DNA from 4 places in the Nocardia heshunensis genome. Region 2 is predicted to be linked to each of the others. Evidence: riboswitches for the same ligand, from Rfam matches in the RefSeq annotation. Region 2 holds a riboswitch; each other region holds the start of a gene.
The links. Region 2 has a riboswitch for S-adenosylmethionine ahead of ACYVN4_RS34540 (AfsA-related hotdog domain-containing protein). Riboswitches for the same ligand answer to the same signal wherever they lie in the genome.
Positions count from the first base shown of each region.

Region 1 (4,794 bases), on a different contig from region 2:
AGCAGCGCGACCGGGGTGTTCACCAGCAGTGACCAGCGCCAGTCCGCGTACTCGACCAGCGCGCCACCGGCGATCAGGCCGAGCGCCGCACCGGCACCGGACACCGCGGCAAACACGCCGAAGGCGCGAGCGCGTTCCTTGGCCTCGGTGAAGGTCACCGACACCAGCGACAGGGCCGCGGGAGCCAGCAGTGCGCCGAACGCGCCCTGCAACGCACGGCCCGCGAACAGTTCGGCCGAGTTCTGCGCGAGACCGGCTACCGCGGAGGCGGCGGCGAAGCCGACCAGGCCGATCATCAGGATCCGGCGGCGGCCGAGGTAGTCGGCGAGGCGGCCGCCGAGCAGCAGCAGACCACCGAAAATCAGAGTGTAAGCGGTGAAGATCCACTGCTTGTCGCCGTCGCTGATGTGCAGATCCTGCTGCGCGAACGGCATGGCGATGGTGACGATCGTGGCGTCCAGAACCACCATGAGCTGTGCCATGGCGATCACCGCCAGCGCCCACCAGCGCCTGGAATCTTTTGCGGGACTTGCTATTTCGTCGGACTCGAGAGCATCCGTGGCTACGGTCATGAGCCTCTCCTCTAGGGGGTGCGAAGGCAGCTGTCACCATAGTGGCCCCCACCGACAATTGGCGTCAAGGGAAAAATGTCGCAGTGCGACAGTTGTCATATCGGGACAAGAAGAGCCCGGAATCCACTAACATGGGGTCATGTCGGAGTTGTCGAGCCACATCGGTGTGGTCATGCGCCATCGCCCCGGCCTGCGCGAACGCAAGAAGCAGCAGACCCGGGATCGGATCATCGACGTTGCCCTGCGCCTGTGCGACGAACAGGGCTTCGATGCCACCACCGTCGAACAGATCGCGGACGCGGCCGATGTCTCACCGCGCACCGTGAACCGGTACTTCGACAGCAAAGAGGCGATCGTCATCGCCCCCATCGAAGGCTTCGGTTACGCCCTCGCCGACGCGCTGCGCGTGCAGCCCGTCACCGGCGACGAGATGCAGGCGCTGCTCGATGCTTTCCTGGCGGTCGTGGACCAGATCATCGAATCCGATGCGCCGGTGCCCTTCCGGTGGTTCCAGCAAATGCAGCGCATCACGCGCGACAGCGTCGCCGTGCGCGCGCTCAGCATGGAATCGGCCGACACCAAGACCCGTGCCATGACCGAAGTCCTCGCCCAGCGCCTCGGGCTGCCCGAGGAGCACCTCACCGTGCGGCTCATCGCCGGCACCTGGCACAGCATCGTCCGGGTGGGCATGGAGTGCGAATTCGAGGCCGAATCCGACTTCGCGGGCTGCACAGCCCCCGCCACGGCCCGCCTGCTCGCCGACAATGTGCTGGCCGCCTTCCACGAATTCCGGCGTGTCTGTTGCGGATCCACTGTGGCGAGCCCCACTTCCGAGACTGCCGCCTCCGCCCGCTAGAATCTCGCAAAGGTCCAGAGCATCAGCGTTAAGGCCCCGGCTTGCTGATCGGCAACCCTCCAGCTGCGGTGGGGTGCTTCCGGGTGCAGACCGGGCGTTCGAAGGCCGAACGCAAGCGCAATCAGGAGGTCTACCGAAATGTGTTGTTGTCGAAGCCCATTCGCTTCTAGATAACGTCAAACTTCCCGCCATTCGGCGACCTTGTTTTTGGAGCAGAACACATGAGTGACTCGACCGCGCCCGCGGCCGTCGTGGCTGACGGCACCCTGGATCCGGCCAACTGGTCCTTCGAGACCAAGCAGATTCACGCCGGACAGAGCCCCGATCCGGCCACCGGAGCCCGCGCACTGCCCATCTACCAGACCACTTCCTACGCCTTCCGCGACACCGATCACGCCGCCGCGCTGTTCGGTCTCGCCGAGCCGGGCAACATCTACACCCGCATCATGAACCCCACCCAGGACGCGGTGGAGCAGCGAGTCGCCGCCCTCGAGGGTGGCGTGGCGGCCTTGCTGCTGGCCTCCGGGCAGGCTGCGGAGACCTACGCAATCCTGAATCTGGCCGAGGCGGGCGACCACATCGTGGCCAGCCCGCACCTCTACGGCGGCACCTACAACCTGCTGCACTACTCGCTGCCCAAGCTGGGCATCGAGGTCAGCTTCGTCACCGATCCCGACGATCTGGACCAGTGGCGCGCGGCCGTTCGCCCGAACACCAAGGCGTTCTACGGTGAGACCGTTGCCAATCCGAGCAGCTCGGTCTTCGACATTCCGGGTATCGCCGAGGTCGCGCACGCCGCGGGCGTGCCGCTCATCGTGGACAACACCGTCGCCACGCCGTACCTGATCCAGCCGCTGCAGCTGGGCGCGGACATCGTCGTGCACTCGGCCACCAAGTACCTGGGTGGGCACGGTTCCGCGGTCGCGGGTGTGATCGTCGACGGCGGCACCTTCGACTGGACGGTGCAGAACGAGACGGGCGAGTCCCGTTTCCCCGGCTTCACCACCCCCGACCCGAGCTACAACGGCGTGGTGTTCGCCGATCTGGGCGCGCCCGCGTTCGCGCTCAAGGCGCGCGTGCAGTTGCTGCGTGATCTGGGCGCGGCGGTTTCGCCGTTCAATGCCTTCCTCATCGCGCAGGGCATCGAGACGCTGAGCCTTCGTGTGGAGCGGCACGTGACCAATGCGCAGGCGGTCGCGGAGTTCCTCGAGGCCCAGTCCAGCGTCGAGAAGGTGTACTACGCAGGGCTTCCCAGCTCGCCGTGGCATGAGCGTGGCAAACAGCTGGCACCCAAGGGTGTGGGCGCCATCGTGTCCTTCGAGCTGGCCGGCGGCATCGACGCCGGCAAGAAGTTCGTGGAGGCGCTGGTGCTGCACAGCCATGTCGCTAACATCGGGGATGTGCGCTCGCTCGTCATCCACCCGGCTTCCACCACGCATTCCCAGCTGACGCCCGCCGAACAGCTGGCGTCCGGCGTCACGCCTGGTCTGGTGCGGTTGGCCGTGGGTATCGAGGGCATCGACGACATCCTGGCGGATCTGCGGGCCGGACTGACGGCGGCGGCAAGTTGACCGTGAACATCGAATCGAGCACCTCCCGTCCGGCGGCGGAGCTTTTGCTCCCGCCGCCGGACGGGACGCTCGGAACCATCGCCATCGGGGATGTGGAGCTGGAGAACGGCGCCGTCATCCCCGATGTGACGCTGGCCGTGCAGCGGTGGGGCGAACTCTCGGCGAACGCGGACAACGTGGTGCTCATCGAGCACGCGCTGACCGGCGACTCGCACGTGGTGGGCCCCGCCGATGTGCACCACAGCCAGCCCGGCTGGTGGGACGGCATCATCGGGCCCGGTGCCGCGGTGGACACCCGCGAATGGTGTGTCATCGCCACCAACGTGCTCGGCGGCTGTAAGGGCAGCACCGGCCCGGCCTCCCTGGCCCCGGACGGAAAGCCTTGGGGCGCAAGGTTTCCCGAGATCTCCATCCGGGATCAGGTGACCGCGGAGCGCAAACTGTTCGACCTGCTCGGCATCGACCGCCTGGCCGCCGCGATCGGCGGTTCCATGGGCGGTATGCGGGTGCTCGAGTGGATGATCGGCAGCCCCGAACGCATCGGCGCGGCCCTGGTGCTGGCGGTCGGCGCGCGCGCCACCGCCGACCAGATCGGTACCCAGACCACCCAGGTCGCCGCGATCACGGCCGATCCGGACTGGCAGGGCGGCAACTACCACGGCACCGGGCGCGCGCCCATGACCGGCATGGGCATCGCCCGGCGCATCGCGCACCTGACCTACCGCACCGAGTCCGAGCTCGACCACCGTTTCGAGAATCATGCCCAGGGGGACGAGAACCCTTGGGCGGGTGGGCGTTACGCGGTGCAGAGCTACCTGGAGTACCAGGCCGACAAGCTCATCTCGCGCTTCGACCCGGCCACCTACGTGCTGCTCACCGAGGCCATGAACCGCTACGACGTGGGCCGCGGGCGCGGCGGCGTCGCGGCGGCGCTGGCGGCCACGCCGGTGCCGTGTGTGATCGGCGGGGTGGACTCGGATCGGCTCTACCCGTTGCGCACCCAGCAGGAGCTGGCCGATCTGCTGCCCGGTTCCAAGGGGCTGGAGGTCATCCACTCGCGGGACGGCCACGACGGCTTCCTGACCGAGTTCGACGCGGTGAGCAAGCTGGTGCTCGAGACCATGGATCTGGCGCGCGCCCAGCGGGTGTCGCACCGCTGAATAAGCGCTGCCCGACCGCTGTCTCTACGCTGCCTCAGCGGGCGGCGCGTTACCTCACGTATCGTGGCTGTTTCGCGTGAATTGTCCTGACGCGCTTCCGGTTTCGTCGACATGACACCTCCGTAACCGGTGGCCCCGAATACGTGTGCGCGGGGCCTTCCGGTCGTAATCTGTCAGACATGACCGCCGCATTCGATGACATGGATCTCCGCGATCTCGTCGATCTGCTCTCCGAGGACGAGCAGCGTGAACTCCGCCCGGCCATACTCCGCGTCCTGCACAGACTTCCCGACCAGGAAGTACTACGCCGAGAACTCGGCCGCCGCATCACCACCGTCTAGCAAATCCCCGATCGCCTTTTCAGCGCCGCGACTCCGGTCGCGGCCCCGACCTCGGCCGCTTAAGTGACACCGAGGCTGCTGATGGTCGCGGCCAGCGCGATGATCGCGCCGCCCAGCACCGTCAGCCACCCGACATCGAAACCCTTGCTGCGCACCGCGAGCAGGCCCACCCGCTCGGTCGGCAATGCCATCCGCAGCGCCGCCGCGAGCAGCGTCGCCCCGCCGAAGATGTAGGTCCCGCGCCGCCAGCGATCCCAGGCCAGGAACACGATGGCCACCACCAGCACCGCTCCC
Region 1 covers NZ_BAAGTC010000029.1:133,099-137,892, reverse strand. The annotation lists gene ACYVN4_RS43075 (MFS transporter) at 1-572, opposite strand, end outside; gene ACYVN4_RS43070 (TetR/AcrR family transcriptional regulator) at 712-1,428, shown strand; SAM riboswitch class IV at 1,440-1,552, shown strand; gene ACYVN4_RS43065 (bifunctional o-acetylhomoserine/o-acetylserine sulfhydrylase) at 1,650-2,999, shown strand; gene metX (homoserine O-acetyltransferase MetX) at 2,996-4,159, shown strand; gene ACYVN4_RS43055 (hypothetical protein) at 4,339-4,500, shown strand; gene ACYVN4_RS43050 (DUF3017 domain-containing protein) at 4,560-4,794, opposite strand, start outside.
Region 1: linked by a shared signal. The riboswitch ahead of ACYVN4_RS43065 (bifunctional o-acetylhomoserine/o-acetylserine sulfhydrylase) and the one ahead of ACYVN4_RS34540 (AfsA-related hotdog domain-containing protein) in region 2 are both predicted to bind S-adenosylmethionine.

Region 2 (4,794 bases):
GACGGTTCCGGGTGGGTGGACACGATGCGTAGTGTGTTCGCGCCTTTCTGGATGCTGCTGCGGCAGACCCGGTTAGCTCTGCTGTATCTGAGCTGTCTGGCTATCCTGGGCTCGTTCGTGGGTATCTACACCGGGATCCAGCTCACTCCGCCCCACGGGGTGGGCTCCGGTAATGCCGCGCTACTGGCCCTGCGCGCCAGCGCGATTCCGGCCATGGTGGCGGTGCCGTTGCTGGCTGGACGGTTGGGGGTCATCGCTCCGGCGACCCGGTTGATCGCCGCTCTGGCGATCGCGGCGGGTGCGGCGGCGGTCACGGCGGTGCCGTGGGGTGGCGTGTGGGTTGCGGTGTGGCTGTTCGTATTCGTTGCGGCGATCGCGGTGGCGGCTCCGGCGGCGGTACAGGCGATCGCGGTGCATGCCGGTGCGGCACGGGGTACCGCCACCGCGTTGTACACCTTTGCGCTGTTCGTCGGTGCCGGCGCGGGGCCGCAGTTGGCCAATCTTGTTTCGCACCACGGTTATTCGGCCGTAGCACTGTCCATCGCGGTGCTGTCGGCCGTCGGTGCGGTGCTGGCCGTTGCAGCGACGCGTGCGGGTGCGGCGGTGGAGTGAAGGGCGGGTTTCAATCGGTGTGGTTGAAACCGTAGGGGAAAGATGTTGGGGCGCATAACTTTCCGATGACGGTCATGAGTTCCAGTGTTCAAGCCCCGGCTGGCTGGGCGGCAACCCTCCACGGCGGCGGGGTGCTCCGGGTGACGACCGGATGGCGGCGAGCGTCGCCATAAGCGTCTTGCTTCTCGGAGGGAAAATGTCTGTAGCCCAGCTCGATTCGGTGTCCGCGGTGGCGGAGGAGGTGGCCGTCGGCGAGGTGCTGCTGGTGGCCGACCGCTTCCGCGGCATCGCCGCGGACGACCGGGCCTTCACGGTGTCGGGGCTGGTGGCCGCACTGCGCGGCGGCCGGTGGCGGGCGTCGGAGCGGCCGCTGACCGTGCGGCTCGGCCAGGGGGTCACCCGCCACGATCTCGACTACGTCGAGCACGTGGCGCTGGTGCACGCCCCGGCCGGACTGCGGGTCAGTGGACCGGTCGACGAACCGGCTCCGCGCCACCAGGTGCACAAGTATCAGCACTCGAATGTGCTGCTGGCCAATCTGATTCGCGAGTCCGATACCGAGTTCCGGGCGGACCTGCGCATCCACGGCGACAACGAGTTGTTGCTCGACCATCAGACCGGCGAGCACGTGCAGGGCATCGTGATCGTGGAGGCGGTGCGGCAGCTGTTCCTCGGCGCGTTCGAACTCGAGTACGGTCGCCGCTGGCCCGAACAGCACTTCTACATCGTGTGGAACAGCATCGAATTGGAGTTCAAGTCCTTCCTGTTCCCGCTGCCCGCCACCCTGCACGCGGTGCTCACCCCGATCTCGGTCACCGACCCGGCCAAACTGGAGTTCGCGATCGAGGTGGATGTGCGCCAACTCGACCGCAGCGTCGCCACCACCCGCATCACCTACGCGGCCCTGCCCAACGAGCGCATCTCCCAAATCGAACGGCACAAGGCGGCCAAGGCGATCGCGGCCTACCTGGAAGTGGCATGACGGCGGGCGCGGCGTTCTTCGACGTCGACGAAACCCTCATCACCGTCAAGAGCATGTTCGCCTTCCAGCGCTTCTGGCTGGCCGAGAACGGCGACGACGGCAGCGAATACGCGCGGCTCAGCGACGAGATCAAACAGCGGGCCGCAGCCGGAACACCACGGGAGCAAGTCAACCGGCACTACTACCGGGCCTATCGCGGAGCGCGGGCCGACGCGCTGGCCGAGGCCGGGCGGCGCTGGTTCCACCAGTTCGCCGCGGGCGGCGGCGTCTACTACGCCGAAGCGGTGGAAACCCTGCGCGCGCACCGCAATTTAGGGCATGACACGGTGCTGCTGTCCGGCTCGTTCCCGGCGGCCATCGCACCGGTCGCGGCGGCGCTCGGCGCCGACCACGTCATCGCCACCACCCCGGTGGTCGACGAGCAGGGCGTGCTGACCGGTGAGGTGTGGCGGCCCATGATCGGCACCGCCAAGGCCGCCGCCGTCGCGGAGTATCTGCGCGAGCACGACATCACCCGCGAGCACAGCTACGGCTACGGCGATCACGCCAGCGATCTGCCGTTCCTGCAAGCCGTGGGGCATCCGGGTTTTCGCGGTGACGACGCGGTCCTCACCGCGCACGCCCGTCCAGACCGCGGTGACGGCTCCGGGTGGATCCATCTCGGCGATCGGGTCGGCGATACCGTCGACGATCCGGGTCGCCTTCTCTCCGAACAGGAAGCGCTGTCCGTATGGTGAGCAAGAGTTACGACCTGACCCCGACCACGCAGGGGCCGCTGTACCCGCCGAGCGAAGTGCTCGACGCCGACGGGAATTTTATCGTCGTCGGCTACCTCACCGTGCCGGGGCCGGACGGGACGGTCACCCGGCGGTGGGGGCGGGCCATCGTCGCCGCCGACACTGCCGTCCCGAAGTTCGGTGATCTGGCGGCGTACACGATCGTGCGGGAACTGCCCGACGAGCTGTCGGACGCCGACGCGGCGAGCGTGCTGCACACGCTGCCACTACCGTTGCCCGCCAACAACTATCCGATGGTGTTCGCGCCCGATCAGCGGCCGGACGCGGACACGGTGCGGCGGCCGAGCTACCCGTTCCACGAGACGCCGATTCCGGATATCCGTCCCGAGGACGGGCGCAAGCTCACCACGGCGGTGACGCTGGGGGACTGGTTGCAGGCGCGGGGAACGCTCGAGGTGACGGTCGACAACGAGGCTCGCCACGGTGAGTTCCGGTTCGAGTTCACGGGGCTGATCCCGGACTCGCTCTATACGGTGATGTCGCTGCGCGCCAAGGACTTGGACCGGGACGCACCGACCCGGCCCGGGCCGCTGGGTGTGCCGAATGTCTTCATCACCGATGCGGACGGGGCGGGGACCTACCGGGCCGTGCTGCCCAACCCGTTCCCGGATCCGGCGCTGCCGGGGGCGAATCGGATCATCAGCGTGGTGGTGCTGTGGCAGAGCTATCAGCAGAACTACGGCGGCGCGATAGGGCATTTCGGACTGGGCGGTGATATTCACGCCCAGCTCAAACTGCCCGATCCGGTATTCGACGAGTTCGTGACCCGGGACTGAGTACCGCCTCCGACCGGTCGATCACCGCGCGTCGCGGTACACCCTGCGCGCGGTGGTCACCATTGGAATCTGCAGCGGAAGCCGCAGCACGGCACCGATTTTCATGATCATGGGCATATCGCTGGGCCACCAGACGCGCAGCATCTGCACGTTGCCGGGGAAGACGGCGAGGAAGATGAGCATCGCCAGCCGGGCGCCCAGGCCGCGGGTGCGGGGGACCAGCAGCAGGGTGCCCGCGGTGAGTTCTGCCACGCCCGAAACCTGGGTGTAGGTGCGGGGTTCGCCCGGCAGCTCGGGCGGGATCAGCCCGTCGAAGAACTTCGGGATGACGAAATGCAAGGTGCCGGTGCCGAGCAGCAGGCCGCCCAGGGCGAGAGCGCGGGTGCGTACTCCGGACTTACCGGTCGGATCTGCTGCCATCGCTGCAGCATAACTGGTCGGTCTGTATTGCCCGGGTGGGTGCCGTTTTCCGCGTTTCTCTCCGGTGTGTCGTCGGCGCGGGTAGCCGATCGCCAAGTGGTAACGCACAATTAGGCTGCTGTCCGGCTCGAGCAGGGGAAGTTATGAAGGCGCACAAAGGGCTTGCGATAGCTCTGCTGGTCGTGGGATTGATCGCGGGATGTTCCAAGGAGGCGGCCAAGCCCGCCAATGCTCCCGCACAGGAGGTTCCGCAGCCCGCGGCCAAGGAGAAGGAAGGGACCATACCGGTCGGTCCCGGTCCGCAGTCCAGCTACACCGCGGCGGCTCAGCCCGCACCCGGTAGCTGTCACTACCGCAAGACCGCCGCCGGTGAGCCGCTGCCGGACCCGGCCTGCACCCCCGGTGCCACCAATCCCAAAGTGACAGCGGCCAATCTGTCCGAGACCATCTGTAAATCCGGTTACACGGCCACGATTCGGCCCAGCAGCTCGGTCACCAATACCGAGAAGGCCGCCAACATCAAGTCCTACGACTACACCGGGGACGCCCACGACGCCGAGTACGACCACCTGATCTCGCTGGAACTCGGCGGCGACCCCAATGATCCCCGCAATATCTGGGTCGAACCGCCGTCACCCGGCCACCAGGCCGGCGCCGGACCCAACAATCCCAAGGACGGCGTCGAGAACAAGCTGCACACCCTGGTCTGCGGCGGCAAGGTCGCGCTCGTCGACGCCCAGGTGGCCATCGCCACCGACTGGACCACGGCACTGGCCAAGGTCGGATTCCCGAACGGATAGACGGCGCGCCGCGTCCGGCGTGGCATCCTGAAACCCCCTCGGACCAGCTGCGGCGGGCCTACCATCGAACGATGTCAGCGCCGCAGGACGGCTCGACGATGATCGAGGGCCGGGTCGTTCACAAGGCGAGTAACGCCTTGAAGATCACGTTCAACGCCGGGCCCGGTGATCCGCTCGCCGTCGGGGTGCAGGGCGCCGGGAACGGGTTCGGGGCCAAGACGGCCATCCTTTTCGGGTTCAAGAACGGTGGCGCGGGCAAGCATCGCATCACCTACGCCGACGGCTCCGTGGTGTGGGTGGAATCGCGCGATGCCGCGCCGACCGTGCTCAGTCGCGGCGACGGCACCGCCATCGGCACCATCCAGCGTGCGGACACCTCGACGGCCGTAGGGTCCACGGCGGGAACG
Region 2 covers NZ_BAAGTC010000009.1:1,366,496-1,371,289, forward strand. The annotation lists gene ACYVN4_RS34535 (MFS transporter) at 1-612, shown strand, start outside; SAM riboswitch class IV at 683-794, shown strand; gene ACYVN4_RS34540 (AfsA-related hotdog domain-containing protein) at 809-1,594, shown strand; gene ACYVN4_RS34545 (HAD family hydrolase) at 1,591-2,331, shown strand; gene ACYVN4_RS34550 (hypothetical protein) at 2,325-3,167, shown strand; gene ACYVN4_RS34555 (DoxX family protein) at 3,189-3,587, opposite strand; gene ACYVN4_RS34560 (hypothetical protein) at 3,731-4,387, shown strand; gene ACYVN4_RS34565 (hypothetical protein) at 4,459-4,794, shown strand, end outside.

Region 3 (4,794 bases), on a different contig from region 2:
CGAGGCGGCCGAGCTCGGCGGCGGCGGTCTCGGCCAGCGCGGTGACGGCGGAGAGGTCCGACAGGTCCGCGGGGACGGTGACGACCTTGCGGTCCAGGGCGCGGATCTGATCCGCCACCTCGTCGAGTTGGGAGGCGGTGCGGGCCGAGATGGCCACGTCCGCACCGGCTTCGGCGAGGGCCAGGGCGGTGGCGGCGCCGATGCCGCGGCCCGCGCCGGTGACGACGGCGACGCGGCCGTCCAGTCGGAAGGTGTCCAGGATCATCGCGAATTCAGTCCTTCTGGGGTGACGACAGTCACAAGCAGCTTTAAGGATATGTTCTTAACCGTCAAGGATGAATTCTTTATTCGCTGGTGAACGGCTATCGTGCAGACTGTGGCAGTGAGGGAGTTACCGGTGACCGGGGCGCGCGAGCGCATCATTCTCGCGGCGGAGCAACTGATCGCCGAGCGCGGACAGGCGGTGCCGCTGCGCGATATCGCGGCGGCGGCGGAGCAGCGCAACAATTCCGCCATCCAGTACCACTTCGGATCCCGCGACGGGCTCATCCTGGCCGTGGTCGAATACCGGCTCGCCACCCTCGAAGTGCGGCGCCTGGAACTGCTCGCCGAACAGGCCGGGGTAGGTGCGACCGGCGTCCACGACCTGCTCGAAGCCCTCGTCATTCCCATGCTGGAACTGAGCGACCGGCACGGAATCCACCACTACGCGCGGTTTCTCGAACAGATCCACACCCACCCGGCGGTCACCGACGCGGCCAATCTGGACTCCGCGCGCCGCACCTCGGTCCGGGTGATCATGCGGCAGCTCGAAGGGCAGCTCACCGAACTGCCGAAACCCTTGCGGCTGCGGCGATTACGGGCCCTGCCCACCATTTTGTTTGCGTTGCTCGCCGACCACGAGCGGGCGGTCGAGGCCGGGCGGGTGGTGGCGGGCGACGTGACCGCCTGGGGCGAGATCGTCGACATGCTCGCGGGCGTGCTGACCGCCCCGGTCGTGGAACGGGCGCCGATCGCGAAATGATCCGGTGGCCGCTACCGTTGGTGGTCGTGGATACCACGGCAGCAGTGACCCCATCGCCCGCGCGCTCGCGATGGCTCGGCCTCGGGGCGCCGCTCTTGGCGGGCGGGGCCGTGGCCGGGGGGCTGGCGCTACTGCATTTCCGGGATCCGCATGTGAGCGGGGCCTACGGGTACTGCCCCTTCTATGAACTGACCGGGTGGTGGTGTCCCGGGTGCGGCGGTCTGCGTGGCTTGCACAACCTCACCGAGGGACACGTGCTCGATGCCATTCACAGCAATCTCCTGTTGCTGCCGCTGACAGTGGGATTCACGGCGTGGTGGGTGACCTGGCTGATGGCCGGGTGGCGGGGGAAGCCGATGCCGCCGCGGCTACCGCAGGTGCTGCCGAAACCGGCGCTGTGGGTGGCACTGGCATTTCTGATCGTCTTCACCGTTGTGCGGAACACGCCGTGGGGAAGCTGGATCGCACCCGTTTAGTCGGGGCATGCTCTGCATATGAGCGATTCGCTGCGGGAACGGGTGCGGGAGAAGCTGGTCCGGCAGCTCGCCGAGGACGGGCCGACGGATTCGGAACAGGACGACGCCCGGCAGCTCTCGGTCCGTGAGGACCTCGAACTGCTGGACGCCGTGAGCGATGACGATCCGGTCATCGAAGACCTCGCGGCCCGCTATCTGGTGCCGTAGTTCAGAAGCCGCAGGGAGCCGCGCCGTCGGCGGAGCTGCCGAACGGGCGGGTTTCAGGGACCGGGTTCCAATGGCCTTCGGTGCGGCCGTAATTCCAGGACGGGCCGTTTTCCACCAGGGTGGAGATGGCGTCGATCAGGCGGTCCACATCGGCGGCGGTGGTGCCGAGGCCGATGCTGGCACGCAGGGCGGCGTCCACGCCGAGGCGGGCCAGCAGCGGATGCGCGCAGAAGCGGCCGTCGCGGACGCCGATGCCGTGCTCGGCCGACAGGTAGGCGGCCACCTGGCCCGGCTCGAAGCCGTCGACCGTGAAGGCGACGATGCCGACGGCGTCGGTGCTGTCGCGCCAGATGCGCAGGAAGTTCACGCCCGGAACGGTTTTCAGGCCGTAGCGCAGGCGATGCGTGAGGTACTGCTCGTGTTCGACGACGGTCGTCTCGTCCAGGTCGGCGAGGGCGTCGCAGGCGGCGGCCAGGGCGGCCACGCCCAGCACGTTCGGCGAACCGGCCTCGTGCCGCTGCGGGGCCGGAGCCCACTCGACACCGTCGGTGGTCACCGAGCGCACCGCGCCGCCGCCCGCCAGGTACGGCTCGGCCTTGTCCAGCCAGTCGCGGCGGCCGACCAGCACGCCGGCGCCGAAGGGGGCGTACGCCTTGTGGCCGGAGAAGGCCAGGTAGTCGATGCCGGTCGTTCGCAGATCGATGCGGCGGTGCGGGGCCAGCTGCGCCGCGTCCACCAGGATGCGGGTGCCGCACTGGTGGGCGATCCAGGCCAGCCGCTCCAGCGGCAGCAATTCGCCGGTCACATTCGAGGCGCCGGTAACCGCCAGCAGCGCAGCGGGTTTCGAGCACAGCTCGGCGACGACGCGCTGGATGGTCTCCTCGATGGTGTCGGCGACGGCCACCACGCGGCGGCCGTGCCGGGTCCAGGGCAGGAAGTTGGCGTGGTGTTCGACATCCAGCACCACGGTGTCGCCGGGCACACAGGAGGCCAGCAGGTTCAGCGAGTCGGTGGTGTTGCGGGTGAAGACGACGACCTGGTCGTCGGCCGCGTTCAGGAAGCGGGCGACCGAGCCGCGGGCCGACTCGTAGCAGTCGGTGGAGACCCGCGAGGCGTAGCCCGCGCCGCGGTGCACGCTGGCGTAGAACGGCAGCAGCTCGGCGACGCGATCGGTGACCTGCTGCAACGCGGGGGCGCTGGCGGCGTAGTCGAAATTGGCGTAGCCGATGGTGCCGCCCTGCACGAGCGGCACCTGGAGATCACAGCCGGACACGGTGGCGAGGGGGGCACAGGTCTGGTCGGCGAATGCGGTCATCACGAAATCCCATCGGATTCATGGACACACGATCGATGAAACGAAGTGATCGAGAGTCCGCGCTTGCCGCGCCCGGTCGGGCGGCGGCCCGGTCGTCACCTGGAGCACCCCACCGCGGAGGAGGGTTGCCGACCAGCTAGCCAGGGCTTAGTGCTGGTACTCATGACCTGATTGGAGACACTGGCAGATCGTTCGCGGGGTTGTCAACCCCTCCCGGTCGGGACGTCCGCCGTCAGGATTTGCGAGCCGACACGCACCGCTCGAGGTCGGGCACGCGGATCTCCCGTCCGATCGGGGCGAGATATCTCGCGGTGTGCTCTGGTCCGCCCGCCTGCTCGACCTCATGCCACCCGTACTCGGCCAACAGCGTCGAGACCTGATCGGGTTGCAGCCCGAAATGCCAGAGCGGCTGTCGCGCAACGAATCTGCGATAGGTGGGAGCGCAGTCCTGAAGGTCGGTGCCGTCGAGAAAGTCCTGCCGGACATAGCTGAAGATGAGCTGACTGCCGGGTGTGGCCGCTGTGAGGGCCGAAAGAGTCGCGCGCACAGCGGGTTCGGTCAGATACTGCGTGACGCCCTCCCAGAGGAAGAGGGTCCGCGCGTCGAATCGGTATCCGCGCTCGGCCAATACGGTGGCGAGGTCCTCGGTCTCGAAGTCGATCGGCACCTGGGTCACGCTGTCGGGCAGCGCGATTCGCTTGCGCTTCGCGGCGATATTGATCGGCAGATCTACCTCGAAGGCGGGAACTCCGGTGGGCGCGGCCAATCGGAGCGCCTTCGTGTCGAGTCCCGCGCCGAGCACCACGACCGCCTCGATGCCATCGGCGATCGCGGCCGCGGTCCGGTCATCGAAATACCTTTTGCGGCAGGCGAGGCTCTCCCACGCGCCGACGCCCTCGCGGTTCATGCCCGCGCGCAACAGGCGTCGACCGGCCGGGAGGCGGACCAGCGCCCGCAGGCCCGCGGGCAGCATGTGCAGGGCGAGTTCGTCTGTCAGGAAACGTTTTTCGGCGGGTTCGAGGTGCTCAGCCGCGGCGATGAGAATCGGGACCAGGGATGTGTCGGCGGCGGTGTTCGGCATGGTCGCGCTATCCTTTCCTGCACCGGTAAAGTATCTGAGTGGAGGAAGTAGTTGCATGGACGCAGATAAATCTAAGTCCTCCCACCCGCAACCGTCAATGGAGCGGCTCGAAGGGCCGTACCGCGAATACGTCACCGCGCAGGCCGTCATCGCCCAGGCGGCCGCATCCGCGCTCGGGTTGGGGGCCACCGACTTCTTCGCCTTGAACCTCATCGCGCTGGCCGGATCGCTGACCGCGGGCGAACTCGCGACGCGGACCGGACTCTCGACCGGTGCGGTCACTCGGCTCATCGACCGGCTGGAACAGGGCGGATTCGTCCGGCGGGTGCCGGATGCCACGGACCGTCGCAAGGTGCTAGTCGAGTCGATTCCGGATTCGGACGGCCGGATCGAGGCGGTGGTGGGCCCGCCGCGGGACCGGTTGGCGGAGATGTTCGCCGACTACGGGCCCGAGCAGCTCGAGGTGCTCTTCGACTACTTCACGCGGGCCACGATCGCGCTGCGGGAGGCCGCCCACGACATGCTCGACCGGCCCCGGTAGGTGTGACCGACGGCACGACCGTATCGAAAAAATCGTCCGAAAGTTGGAGTGGGTGGGCCGCAAAGTTCGAATCGCGAGATCGTTGCTGAAGCGTATGGTCGAAGGGAAGTTAGGGTAGCCAAAGTGGGGTGCCCCCGGAGTTGATCACGA
Region 3 covers NZ_BAAGTC010000004.1:972,268-977,061, forward strand. The annotation lists gene ACYVN4_RS17050 (SDR family oxidoreductase) at 1-265, opposite strand, end outside; gene ACYVN4_RS17055 (TetR family transcriptional regulator) at 398-1,024, shown strand; gene ACYVN4_RS17060 (DUF2752 domain-containing protein) at 1,051-1,500, shown strand; gene ACYVN4_RS17065 (hypothetical protein) at 1,519-1,707, shown strand; gene ACYVN4_RS17070 (aminotransferase class V-fold PLP-dependent enzyme) at 1,709-3,022, opposite strand; SAM riboswitch class IV at 3,077-3,190, opposite strand; gene ACYVN4_RS17075 (SAM-dependent methyltransferase) at 3,255-4,103, opposite strand; gene ACYVN4_RS17080 (MarR family winged helix-turn-helix transcriptional regulator) at 4,201-4,644, shown strand.
Region 3: linked by a shared signal. The riboswitch ahead of ACYVN4_RS17070 (aminotransferase class V-fold PLP-dependent enzyme) and the one ahead of ACYVN4_RS34540 (AfsA-related hotdog domain-containing protein) in region 2 are both predicted to bind S-adenosylmethionine.

Region 4 (4,794 bases), on a different contig from region 2:
CGGCGTCCTCGTACACGAGAATCACATGGTTCCGGGAGCCGACAAGTTCCTCGCCGAATTGCGCGACAACGACATTCCGTTCCTGGTGCTCACCAACAACTCGATCTACACCGCGCGCGACCTCCAGGCCCGGCTCAAGCACACCGGCCTCGAGATCCCCGTCGAGTCGATCTGGACCTCCGCGCTGGCGACCGCCACCTTCCTCAACGACCAGCGCCCCGGCGGCACCGCCTACGTGGTCGGCGAATCCGGCCTCACCACCGCACTGCACGAAATCGGTTACATCCTCACCGATTCCGAGCCGGACTACGTGGTGCTCGGCGAAACCCGCACCTATTCTTTCGAAGCCATCACCACCGCTATTCGGCTGGTCGCGGCGGGCGCGCGCTTCATCGCCACCAATCCGGACGCCACCGGCCCCTCCCGCGAGGGCATCCTGCCCGCCACCGGCTCGGTCGCGGCCCTCATCACCCAGGCCACCGGCCGCAAGCCCTACTACGTCGGCAAGCCCAACCCGCTGATGATGCGTTCGGCGCTGCGCCGCATCGGTGCACACTCGCTGTCCACCGTCATGATCGGCGACCGGATGGACACCGACGTCATCGCCGGCCTCGAAGCGGGCATGCGCACCATCCTCGTCACCACCGGCATCTCCACCCCCGCCCTGGTCGAGCAGTTCCCCTACCGCCCGACCACCATCCTGCCGTCGGTCGCCGCCCTGGTCGGCAAGACCAAGGACCCGTTCGCGCCCTAATCCGTGCGGTCGCCCTCGAGCGCTTCGAGGGCGACCGACAGGGTCGTCAGCGCGTCCACGATGCGCGCCAGCTCCTCCGAACCGACCTGCGCCACCAGTCGTTTCGCGAAGGCCGCATGCTGGGGATCGATCTGCCGCACCGCGCCGTACCCCGCATCGGTGATGGCCACCAGCTTGGCCCGGCGATGCGCCGGATTCGGCCGATACTCGGCGAATCCCTTGTCCACCAGCAGATCCGCCACCCGCTGCACGCTCTGGCGGGTGATGCCCATCTCGCGCGCGATGCCCGCAACCGGCAAGGGCTCGCGGATCACCGCGCCCAGCACCTGCCACCACGCCACGGTGATCCCCGCGGGTTTGGCCAATTCCTCGGCGACCGCGAGGAATTGGCCGTTCAACTTGAACGAGGTGACCGCCGCGGTGGCGAAGAGTTGCTGATCGGTGCGAGTCATCGCCCCGCCGCCGCGCGACGCTGCTCGTATTCGAACAGCTCGTAGAACCCGGCGGGATCATTGTTTCCGTACAGCTTGTACCAGGCCGCGAGCACCTCGGGCTCGTAGATGTCCAGGCGGGCGAAGATCTCCCGGGCGAACTCCACCGGCTTCGTGCCCGTCGCGGTGATGAGATCGCCGTCGGTCACGGCCGGTTCGGGGACGTAGTGCGCGCCACCCGAATACCCGCTGGCGGCAAGGTATCCCGGGTCATTGCTGGTGTGGGGCCGATCGTCGAGCAGGCCCGCGCGCGCCAGCCCGAAGGTCGCGCCGCAGATGGCCGCGACCGGGACCCCGGCGGCCAGCAACTCCCGGGCCTTGGCCGCGAAAGCCGTGATCGGACTCGCCGGATCGAACTCGGTCGCGAGGCCGGGCAGGATCAGCATCGCGCTGTCGGCGGGCTGCAGATCCGCCAGGACGACGTCGGGCAGGATCCGCATGCCGCCCATCGAGGTGACCGGATCAGCGCTGACCCCAACGGTTTTCACCTGCCACGTGCCGGGCTCACGGTGCCACAGCTCGCGGTTGATGTGCGCGGTGGCGTGCCCGACCTCCCAGTCCGAGAAGGTGTCGTACACGGCCATGTGAACTGTTTTTATCATGACAGTATGCTGTCATATTTGACAGCATACTGTCAATGGTTGGGCCCCCCGGAAACGACAAATGGCCGGAACCCGCTGGGTTCCGGCCATGTCGATATTCGTCAGCTCAGGGCGTGGTCCAGGTCGCCCAGCAGGTCTTCAACGTCTTCCAGGCCGATGGAGATGCGCACGACCCCGTCAGTAATGCCCACGGCCGCACGGCCTTCCGGGCCCATCGCGCGGTGCGTGGTGGTGGCCGGGTGGGTGATCAGGGTCTTCGCGTCACCGAGGTTGTTGGAGATGTCGATGATGCGCAAGCGGTTGAGCACCTCGAAAGCGCGTTTCTTGGCCTCGTTCTCGGGAGCCTTCAGCTCGAAGGTGATCACCGTGCCGCCGCCCGACATCTGCCGCTTGGCCAGCTCGTACTGCGGGTGCGAAGACAGGAAGGGGTACTTCACCCACGCCACGGCCGGGTGATCCTCCAGGAACTGCGCGATCTTCAGCGCCGAATCCACCGACTGACGCAGCCGCAGCGGCATGGTCTCGAGGCCCTTGAGCAGCGTCCAGGCATTGAACGGGCTCAGCGCCGGACCGGTGTGGCGCATAAGGTTTTTGACCGGGCCGTCGATGTAGTCCTGCGGTCCCAGGATCGCGCCGCCGAGCACCCGGCCCTGGCCGTCGATGTGCTTGGTGCCCGAGTAGACGGTGATGTCCGCGCCCAGATCGAAGCCGCGCTGCAGCAGCGGGGTGGCGAAGACGTTGTCCAGCACCACCTTCGCGCCCGCCGCGTGCGCGAGATCGGAGACCGCGCGCACATCGGTAAGGGTCTGCATCGGGTTCGACGGGGTCTCGAAGAAGACCGCGGTGGTCGGCACCGACAGCGCCTGCTCCCACTGGTCCAGATCCTCGCCGTCGACGAAGACGGTCTCCACGCCCCAGCGCGGCAGGATCTCGTTGGCCACCACGAAGCAGGAGCCGAACAGGCTGCGCGCCGCGACCAGCCGGTCACCGGCGCCCACCAGCGCACCCAGCGCGGTGAACACCGCGGACATGCCCGAGGCGGTCGCGAAACAGGCTTCGGCGCCGTCGATCAGGCGCAGCCGCTCCTCGAACATGGCGACCGTCGGGTTGCCGTAGCGGGAGTAGACGAAGTGCTGGATATCGCCGGTGAACGAGGCTTCGGCCGCCTCGGCGCTCTCGTAGACGAAACCCGAATTGAGGAACAGCGCCTCGGAGGTCTCGTCGAAGCCGGAACGCCGGGTGCCGCCGCGCACGGCCTGCGTGGCCGGGCCGACGCCCTCGGGGAGCGGCTTGTCGAAGGAACCGCCGGTGATCATGACTGCCTCCACGGAAGTCCGTCGGCGCGCCAGCCGGTGCTGCCGCGATGACCCTGACCGTCGAGCGCACCCTCGAACCCGTCGACCACATTGAAGGACGGGGAGATGCCGACGGTGGTGGCCGCGGTGGCCGCGCCGATGGAGCGCTGACCCGAGCGGCAGATGAACAGGACCGGTGCGTCCGAATCCTGCGGGCGGGCGGCGAGCGCCTGCCGCAACTGGTCCACGAACCGTGCGTTGGGCGCGCCGGTGGCGTCCACCCATTCGATCAGCGCGGTCGGCCGGCCGATGCCATTGGTGTCGGGCACCCCGACGAAACGCCATTCCGCCTCGGTGCGGACATCCACCAGCACCGCATCCGGATTGTCGCGCAACAACTCCCACGCTTGCTTCGGCGTGATGTCACCCGCGTAGTTCACCTGTACCTCCTGTGAATCCGCACTTGCCGCACCGCTGCTCGGTGCGTGGCCAGGTCGTCACCCGGAGCACCCCACCGCGGAGGAGGGTTGCCGATCAGCGAGCCGGGGCTTGGCGCTGATACTCATGACCTGGGATGAGAGTGCCGAAAAACCGGCACTCGTGTCAAACGCTTCGCCGGACTTCGGACCTTGTCACGAACTGCAGACCAACCAGCGAGAATTCTCTTTGGTGAAGTGCCAGGTCGAGGTGGTCTGGGCGCCACCGGCGCTGAAACTGACCTGCGCTGTGGCCTTGTCGCCGTCGATGACGGGATCCTTCAGCGCGTCGAAGCTGATCGGGCCGCCGGTCTCGACGGCGATCTTGAGCGGCGAGGTGTTCTCGTCGAATCCCTTGCAGGCCAAGCTCGGTTCGTACTTGCCGTTGTCGCTGCGGTACTTGATGAAGTTGCCCGCGGGCGCCGAGAGCCGATCGGTATCTGTGACATTCTTCTCAACCGGCGACACCAGCGTGGCGATCACGATGCCCAGGATCACGAACGCGATGAGACCGGCCGCGACCAGGAACGGCCACATGCTCCGCGTCTCGTTCTGATCGAACTGGACTGTCTCCTCGGCTGTCTCCTCGGCGTCGCTCATGGGTAGATCATGCCTGGTCGGTGCGAGGGACCCGGAAAGCCATCGCATAGAATCAGCAGAATTTCCGCCCCAGGCGCGGGAATAGCAGGACAACGCAGCAACGCTGCAGCGTCGGGGGCCGACGATGGTCACCGAAGCCAGGGCGTCAACTTAGCCTAAGCTAAGAACGACGGCTAAGTTTTGACGGCAAGTTAGTTTCGACCCAAAGGGTGCGCGGAAAAATGACCGAACAGAGTGCAGCGACCCGCCCGCTACGCATTGCGATCGTGGGCGCAGGACCGGCCGGTATCTATGCCGCCGATGCCTTGATGAAGTCCGACGCACCCGCCGGGTTCGACGGGGTCAGCATCGATCTGTACGAGCGCATGCCCGCGCCCTTCGGCCTGATCCGCTACGGCGTGGCACCCGACCACCCGCGCATCAAGGGCATCATCACCGCGCTGCACAAGGTCCTCGACAAGGACCAGGTGCGCCTGCTGGGCAATATCGACTACGGCGTCGACATCACCCTCGAGGACCTGCGTCAGTTCTACGACGCGGTCATCTTCTCCACCGGCGCCAATGCCGACCGCGCCC
Region 4 covers NZ_BAAGTC010000004.1:92,194-96,987, forward strand. The annotation lists gene ACYVN4_RS13080 (HAD-IIA family hydrolase) at 1-754, shown strand, start outside; gene ACYVN4_RS13085 (MarR family winged helix-turn-helix transcriptional regulator) at 751-1,206, opposite strand; gene ACYVN4_RS13090 (type 1 glutamine amidotransferase family protein) at 1,203-1,847, opposite strand; gene ACYVN4_RS13095 (O-succinylhomoserine sulfhydrylase) at 1,949-3,163, opposite strand; gene ACYVN4_RS13100 (rhodanese-like domain-containing protein) at 3,160-3,582, opposite strand; SAM riboswitch class IV at 3,597-3,712, opposite strand; gene ACYVN4_RS13105 (Rv0361 family membrane protein) at 3,775-4,218, opposite strand; gene ACYVN4_RS13110 (FAD-dependent oxidoreductase) at 4,440-4,794, shown strand, end outside.
Region 4: linked by a shared signal. The riboswitch ahead of ACYVN4_RS13100 (rhodanese-like domain-containing protein) and the one ahead of ACYVN4_RS34540 (AfsA-related hotdog domain-containing protein) in region 2 are both predicted to bind S-adenosylmethionine.